Regions from separate parts of the Paenibacillus sp. J22P169 genome, predicted to be linked through region 2. Evidence: riboswitches for the same ligand, from Rfam matches in the RefSeq annotation. Region 2 holds a riboswitch; the other holds the start of a gene.
The links. Region 2 has a riboswitch for S-adenosylmethionine ahead of metA (homoserine O-acetyltransferase MetA). Riboswitches for the same ligand answer to the same signal wherever they lie in the genome.
Positions count from the first base shown of each region.

Region 1: linked by a shared signal. The riboswitch ahead of AC58QG_RS02900 (hypothetical protein) and the one ahead of metA (homoserine O-acetyltransferase MetA) in region 2 are both predicted to bind S-adenosylmethionine.

Region 1 covers NZ_JCAUAO010000001.1:577,061-581,256, reverse strand. The annotation lists gene AC58QG_RS02910 (alpha/beta fold hydrolase) at 1-546, opposite strand, end outside; gene AC58QG_RS02905 (hypothetical protein) at 829-1,089, shown strand; SAM riboswitch class I at 1,288-1,417, shown strand; gene AC58QG_RS02900 (hypothetical protein) at 1,523-2,035, shown strand; gene AC58QG_RS02895 (winged helix-turn-helix domain-containing protein) at 2,165-2,458, shown strand; gene AC58QG_RS02890 (RNA polymerase sigma factor) at 2,688-3,263, shown strand; gene spoIIP (stage II sporulation protein P) at 3,253-4,158, shown strand.
Region 2 covers NZ_JCAUAO010000007.1:103,018-107,213, reverse strand. The annotation lists gene AC58QG_RS26425 (trans-sulfuration enzyme family protein) at 1-58, opposite strand, end outside; gene AC58QG_RS26420 (aminotransferase class I/II-fold pyridoxal phosphate-dependent enzyme) at 55-1,224, opposite strand; gene metA (homoserine O-acetyltransferase MetA) at 1,261-2,205, opposite strand; SAM riboswitch class I at 2,318-2,446, opposite strand; gene AC58QG_RS26410 (hypothetical protein) at 2,690-2,917, shown strand; gene corA (magnesium/cobalt transporter CorA) at 3,223-4,161, shown strand.

The DNA of each region.
Region 1 (4,196 bases), on a different contig from region 2:
GGTCTGGTTCATCGCAGCACGCACGACATCGGACGAGGGCTTAGATTTCAGGGCCGCCAGGTTTTCCCACATGTACTGCGGCCGGTTGAACGGCGCAAAATCTCCGACGATGATCTTCCTCGCGATATGTGGCTGTTCCAGGGCGGCCAGCAACACCGGCAAAGCCCCAATATCGGTCGCGTAAATCACCAGCTTCGAGCTGTCGATACCGGAAGCGCGGATATATTGTTCCAGCACCTGGGCATAGTCTTTCGGTGCGTAGGAAAAGCGATCGGCGCTCGGACGTGAGGATTGTCCGTAACCGGGCCAGTCAAACGCATGAACCTCATAATCGCTGGACAGAGATTCGGCAATCGGCTTCCATGAATACATCGACTCTGGGAAGCCGTGTAGGAACAACACCGTAGCCTTTGGATGGACAGGACGATAGACAAAATGACGAAGCTTGATATCCGAATTGACCTGCAACTCGTCAATCTCCATCTTTGGCGACGGTGCTAGGTCCAATTTTGCGGCTCCTGCCGCCTTTGTGGTGTCTAGGTTCATAAGATTTTTCCGCCTTTACCTGCATAATCTCGTGCATAGATGCTGCTTTGTCCACGATCGATGCGATGCTCTGTAAAGTTAGTGTTCATTGTGTTGTTCCCATCCTTCTAGTTAATGTATTTAAATATGATGTTCTGTCTTTTATCAAAAAATACGGATATCGTAAAATGCTTGCTTTTGTCACACCTAATTGCCTAATTGCAACATATCCTTTTTCGCGAATCAGATTCATCGATTGGTCATGATATGGAATGGGGTTTTCCCGTTAATCATGATCATCACTTGTTCGAAAAATTGAGTCTTGAAGGTTTTCAATCCGGACTAAGCTGGCGTACGATCCTCGTAGAGAACTTCCGAGCGCAGCAGTCCATCATTTCGATTTCGAAAGGATTGCGCATTTTTCTCAGCGGGACGTCGATCGTTTACTCAAGAATGAAGGCATCGTCTGGCATCGCAGCAAAATTGAGGCTGTCATCAACAATGCACGGGAAGGATCGCTGTGTTGAACGCGCACGTATCGAATTCAAGCGACCAGGGCTCTGACAATTTGCAAACGATTAGGATTTTCGCTGAACTAACGATGGACTATAGTTCAAGCACAACACAACGGCAGCCGGTATACGATCGGCTGCCGTTGTCCGTTAAATTAACGGGCAGAATAGTGCAATTAATGATAATGCTTAAATTTCTTGACATCAAAGGCCTTTATAGTATTATTGAAATAATTGAATATATGGAACTTTCTTATCAAGAGCAGGTGGAGGGACTAGCCCGATGAAACCCGGCAACCGACAAACCTTTGTTAAACAAAGGAATGCACGGTGCTAATTCTTGCGGAAACGCTTTGCAAAGCGAATCTGGGAGATAAGAGTGAGGATATGACTTCGAATGCTAATGACCTTTCTCTTATTATAGAGAAGGTCATTTTTTGCTTTCATGTACGGAATGAACATTGAAATAGGAGGAACAGGACAATATGCAGATTATGATTCTTAACAATAATACGATCGAACAGAAAGTTGAGTATAACCCGAATATTCATTCCCTTCATGTTGCTTTGCATGATTTGAAAGGTTCGGCTAATTTACAGAACTGCAGGATTACCCGAATAGAATGTTTTCGATTTGATCATGAGTTTAGAGAAAAGTTGCAGCTTCGAGAAGAGACAGATATTTGCGGGTTAATTGCGATTTCCACAAATATTGGATTAGTTGGTTTCAGGAAATTTGAGATTTCAACTAAAAGCCTAACAGGAGATTTGACGAAGTGGGCAACACTTTTCCAGCGAATAAAAGGTCTGACCTTGGTTGAAAGCATCAGCTACCCTCGATTAAAACAAGACGCATGGGGTCCTGTTAGAGTGGAATTAATTGAATCGGCATTAATGGATATAGTCGATAAAATCAACCTGGGCTTAAATGACAAAGAGTCAGGAGATTGGGATCGAGCATACTTATTTAATCATGCGCAAGAATATGTCTCTTTTTAATAACGCGTTTCTTGACGAGTACATTAATGATGCCTTTAAACTAATGGGCAGTTTTGCTAAGTAAATATTTTCCGATTCAAGCTACACCAGGAAACTGACGTATGAATTTTATTGAAATGAGGAACTAAAATGTCTGGCATCCCCTCGTATAGGGACTTCGTAATTCCGTTCCTTCAATTACTAAATGATCGAGGACTCTACACTACAGATGCAATAATAAATAATTTAGTTATTTTGTTTGTTCTATCGGAGGAAGATACGAAAGAATTGGTTAAGTGCGGAAGACAATATGCATATAGAAATCGAATGATTAATGCAAGAACTTTCCTATTAAGAAATGAATATATTCAGTATGATGGAGAGAAAAATTTATTCATTACTGATAGAGGAAGTCAGTTCTTAATGAGTCAGACATTCAACTAACGGATAACTTTAGTTAAATTAGCACAGGAGAAGTATAGTTTAACGAAAGGAGCATTTGCTGTTGCGACTGCTCCTATTTGTATTATTCAGGTAAAAGGAATTCATCTGTAAATAAGATTTATTACAATTGATAACGATTATAAAATTACATTTTATTGTAACCTATTGCTTCACTCGAACGACTAAATAATTGAAGTTAAATTCAAAAGAAGGATAAGGAGGGGATGAATTGTTTGAAGAAAAAAAATTTGAATACACGATTCCCAATGTTATTGGACAGGAAAATTTGCAAATTACAATCTCGCATATATATCGACAATATCATAAAGATGTATACAAATTTCTTGCCTGTTTCACTGGAAATAAGAACGATGCAGAAGACTTAACACAAGAAGTATTTATTCGGGTTCTAAAATCAATTACACGATACGACCGACGCTCTAATTTCAAAACTTGGGTTTTATCAATTGCTAAGCATGTTGCAATAGACCACTATCGGAGAAAAAAGTTCTTCGTGTTGTTCACAGATGATTTTTTTAAGAAACTAATTACAAAAGAAGATTTACCGCATGTAGTAGTTGAAAAAAAGGAGACCTTGGAAATCATACATAACGAATTGTCTAAATTGAAACAGAACCATAAAGCAGTAATCATACTTAGAGCCATCAATGAAATGTCAATAAAGGAGACCGCTGAAATATTAGATTGCAGTGAATCTAAGGTAAAAGTAGATTATCATCGTGCTTTGAATACGCTTAAAAATAAAATATTTTCAGTGTTGGGGGGCAACGGATTTGATAAATGAAGAAACCATTATTGAAGCACTTAAAAGTTCTCCTAATGTTAATGCTAGTCCTGATTTCATAAATAAAACTGAAATTGAATTAATTCAGAGAGCGAAAGAGATGACCGAAAGGAGAAGTACTGTAAGGACGTTTTCTTTTGTTTGTTCTGCTATCATAACGCTTTTCCTTATTGTTTGGGTTAGTTTTTATAATGGTCAACAAGTAATTAGTAAAACTGTGAGTGGTGGACTATCTCTCTTCAAGGGAGACGATGTCACCGCATTTAAAAACAAGCCACTCATCTATATCCTCCATAGTCATAATCAAGAATCTTTTTTACCAGAAATACCCAATGAAAAGGATTTGGAAAAAGCTAACTCCAAAGATGTAAATATAACCCTTGTTGGAAAATACCTTTCGACCAAACTTAATGAATTTGGTATAGATACGCTTCAGGACCAAACAGACTACACGACAACAACAAATTTCAGTTATGCAGACTCTTACAAATATTCAAGACAAGTATTACTTAACACTTTAAAAACTAACAATGAAATACGTATGGTATTTGACATTCATAGAGATTCACTAAAACGCGAAAAAACAACAGTTAATATGAATAATAAAGAAATAGCCCGCATTCAGTTTGTAATTGCGAAATCTCACCCGAATTATTATAAAAACTTGGAATTCGCCAATAAAATTAATAATAAACTAGAAAATTTATATCCTGGATTGTCAAAAGGTGTTCTAACAAAAGAAGCACCAGATGGAAGTTTTTCATATAACCAAGACTTATCTCCAAACTCAGTGTTTATGGAGATTGGAGGTCCAGAAAATAGTCTTGAGGAGGAATATAGAGCTGTGGACTTTTTAGCAAAAGTACTTGCAGATTTATACAATGAAATGAAATAAGATTAAAGTAACGAGAAAAAGATAGTTAATAACATTTG
Region 2 (4,196 bases):
TTGTGGCAAATTTACCTTGTGCTTTGCGCTTTTCTTTGTCTGATGATGAATGGCTCATGATTGCGAAGCTCCTTCCAGTTCGGCTTGCGCGGACTCAAGGGCATTCGACAAATCTGCAATCAAATCATCGATATGCTCAATCCCTACTGAGAAGCGAAGCAGACGGTCATCGACACCAATTTGCTGTCTAATTTCAAGCGGAATATCCGCGTGTGTTTGTACCGCTGGGTAAGTCATCAAGGATTCAACTCCGCCTAAACTTTCAGCAAAAGCAATCAGCTTGATATGACGAAGAATCGGTTCTACCAATCTTGCATCTTTAACCTTGAAGGAAAAAATTCCTGTATTTCCACTAGATTGCTTATTTTGAATCGCATAACCTGGATGAGACTCTAGCGCAGGGTAGTAAACATCTGAAATCAGACGGTGCTCTAGCAAGAAGTTCGCGATTGCTGTTGCATTCTGCTCATGACGTTCCATGCGAAGCGCAAGGGTTTTCATCCCTCTCATGAGGAGCCAGCTGTCTTGTGGTCCAAGCACAGCGCCAATGGAGTTATGAAGAATAGCCATTTGCTCAGAAAGCTCTTTCCCTTTTGTAACAATCAGACCCGCTAGCACGTCATTATGTCCACCCAAATATTTCGTCGCACTATGGATAACGATATCAGCACCTAGCTCAATTGGGCGTTGTAGATACGGCGTAAGCAACGTGTTATCAACGATCGAAACGATGCCCTTTTTACGGGCCCATGTACATACAAGCTCAAGATCTGTAATCATCATCAATGGGTTCGTTGGCGTTTCAATAACGAGACCCTTCGTATTAGACTGATACGCACCTTCTAGTGCATCCAAATCATTCGTATCTACATAGGTAGCAGTCACACCAAAACGGGACATGATTCTTTCTAATAAACGATACGTACCCCCATATAAATCCAAGGAAACAATCAAATGATCCCCTTGGCTGAAATATGCGAAAATCGTTTGCAATGCCGCCATGCCTGAAGAGCAAGCAAATCCTGCATCTCCGGATTCAAGCCCGGCAATGGCATCCTCTAACACTTTACGGGTCGGGCTCTTCGTACGTGCATAATCAAATCCTGTGCTCTGTCCAAGCTTAGGATGGCGAAACGCAGTTGCTTGATACACTGGAAAACTAACAGCACCTGTAACAGGTTCTTCAATTGAGCCAATTTGAGCGAGACGACTTTCGATTTTCAACAAGGGAATTTCCTCCTCAGGGGTATGGGTTCGAGTTTACAATTGCGAGCTTGCCAAGCTTTCATTAATGTTTACCGTCAACTCAAAAGGTGTTTCTTGATATACATAATAGTTCAGCCAGTTCGAGAACAGCAAATTCGCATGTGCTCTCCAAGTGTTGTAAGGCTGTCTACTTGGATCGTTGTTCGGGTAATAATTGTTCGGAATTTCGATTGGCAGCCCTTTGGCTACATCACGGTCATACTCCCATTTCAAGGAGCACGCATCATATTCCGAATGTCCTGTTACGAAAATATGCTTACCGTCGCGCGTTGCAACGATATAAACCCCTGAATCTTCGGATTCAGATAAAACTTCCAAATCCGGACATCGTTCAATATCTTCTCGGATAATGTCCGTATGGCGTGATTGTGGAACATTGAACACTTCGTCGAAACCGCGCAGCAGCTTCGTGTTCGGAACACTCACCGTATGCGGGAATACACCGAAAGTCTTCTTATCCAGCGCATATTTTCGTACACCGAAATGATGGTATAAGCCTGCTTGAGCAGCCCAACAAATGTGCAGTGTTGAGGTGACGTTACGCTTGCTCCATTCGAGGATCTGCGTTAGCTCCTCCCAGTAATTCACATCTTCGAAGTCCATTTGTTCTACGGGCGCACCAGTAATAATCATACCATCAAGCTTATCGTCTTTGATATCATCGAAGGTTTTGTAAAACATATCTAAATGTTCGAGAGATGTATTTTTGGAAGTGTGAGTTTTAGGATGTAATAGCACGAACTCCACTTGCAGTGGCGTGTTTCCGATCAAGCGCAACAACTGCGTCTCCGTCGTTTCTTTGGTCGGCATTAAGTTGAGCAGGGCAATGCGAAGTGGACGTATATCCTGGTGATACGCGACAGATTCGTCCATGGTGAAGATGTTCTCTTGGTTTAAAATTTCTTTGGCAGGCAGGTTGTCAGGAATCTTGATCGGCATCCTGTTCACTCCTCTTCTTTAATTTAGGTTAGGTACAAATATCTATTAAAATGCAAAAATGACCTTCTCTGGAATCAGAGAAAGGCCATGAAAAATCAAAGTCAATGTCCTTCTCTTATCTCCCAGATTCACTGTAAACAGCGTTTCCGCAAGAATTAGCACCGTGCTCCCCTTTGCTTGCAAAGGTTTGTCGGTTGCCGGGTGTCATAGGGCTAGTCCCTCCACCTACTCTTGATAAGAAAACGTAACGTATGCGATTAGCATTATCATACTATAAATTTAACGAAAGTCAAGATGGTTGGGCTAGTACGTTTGCCAAGACTAGTTAGAAATTTTGTAAAAGTAGCCAATCAATCCTTTGTATGATACAATTTGTATCAATTAAGACTGTTTAAGTTTTGCTGCTTAAGGTTATTAATAAGGACTAGCTTTTCACAGCAGATGTTTCTAAACGAAAAAGATTTTATAAGAAATGAGGGCTATTATGTCAACCCAAACATCGGATAATTTCTCTGCATTCGCTTCCTTACATCGCTATTTTGCCTTAATCGAAACCGACAAACCTACATTAGAGCAAGCCGAAATTGCTGTCTCACAGCTTCACCTCGTCTACGGGGCTGAAAGCGAAGATGATCTACTACAGCGCGGCGGACCCGAGATCATTCAAATGTACACAGACACCAAAAATAAAATTTTAAATGCCGCCAAGTAAGTTTTGGCGGTTTATTTTTTTGGAACAGACCTAGCCTTGCAACCATACCTTATCTAAACGGCAATTCCCCATGTTTCATGTAACTTTTTGGCTTGAAACGCGGTATATGAACGGGTATACTAGACAAGTATTCGACACGGACGGAAAAGGAGGGCATACGCTTGGACGGAGAACCGAGGAGTAGTACCTGCAAGGTCATCAGTAAACAATTTCTAAATGTAGGAATGAAGTCGGTTATTCCATCATCCAGAGCATTGCTCTTCTAGATGAACTAACCGGCTGATTCCATTCAAAGGGGTGGGCAGATGAAAACACGGTTGGTTCAAAATGGTATTTTTACGTTAGTTGAAGATGTGACCGCTGCGCTTACACCTCCAAGTCAAGGCTTCTATTGGATTGATGCGGGGATCGAGGATCTGGAATTACTTCAGCCTCTGTTCCATTTGCACGATTTGGCTGTAGAAGACTGTCTAAGTGAGGAAGAACAGCGTCCTAAAATAGAATTTTATGATTCTCATTATTTCATTGTTATTAACAGCATTAGGTTCGATGATGAAGAAATTTTCCTCCGCGCACTTAATTTATTCCTAAGCAAGCACGTGATCATAACCGTAACACGACAAAAAATTAATGAACTGCGCGCACTCAAGCCCTTCCTTTGGGAGGAAGAAGTGAACAGCGCTGATCGTTTCTTATATCATTTGGTCGATCTTGTTGTCGATAACTATGTGGCAGTCGGTGACCGAATTGAAGCGAAGATTGAGAAGCTGGAAGAAGACATTCTCATGGCGACGAAGAAGTCGCATTTGAATGAGATTATTGGTCTTCGATCCGAGATTCTATGGCTGAAAAAGATGCTCGTGCCTCAACGTGACGTCATCGGGACACTAGGTAAAAAAGAATTAAGACTCATCGATCATCAGCTCCAAAAGTATTTCGGCGACATCTATGAGAATGCCGTCAAAATCGTCGATACGTTCGATACACTCCGCGATCTCATGGGGAACTTACGAGAAGCTTATCAATCCAGCTTGGCGAACCGCGCGAATGATATCATGCGTGTGTTTACCGCGTTGACGACGATCTTCATGCCCTTGACCTTCATTACCGGTGTGTTCGGGATGAATTTCGATAATATTCTTGGCTTACATCTAACCCCTCATGGGGATGAAATCGTGCTAGCCTTTATGGGTGTGCTCGGCATCGCCATGTATGTGCTTTTCCGTAAGAAAGAATGGCTATGAGCCGATCAGATAGATTTGTATAGAGGGTGACTCCA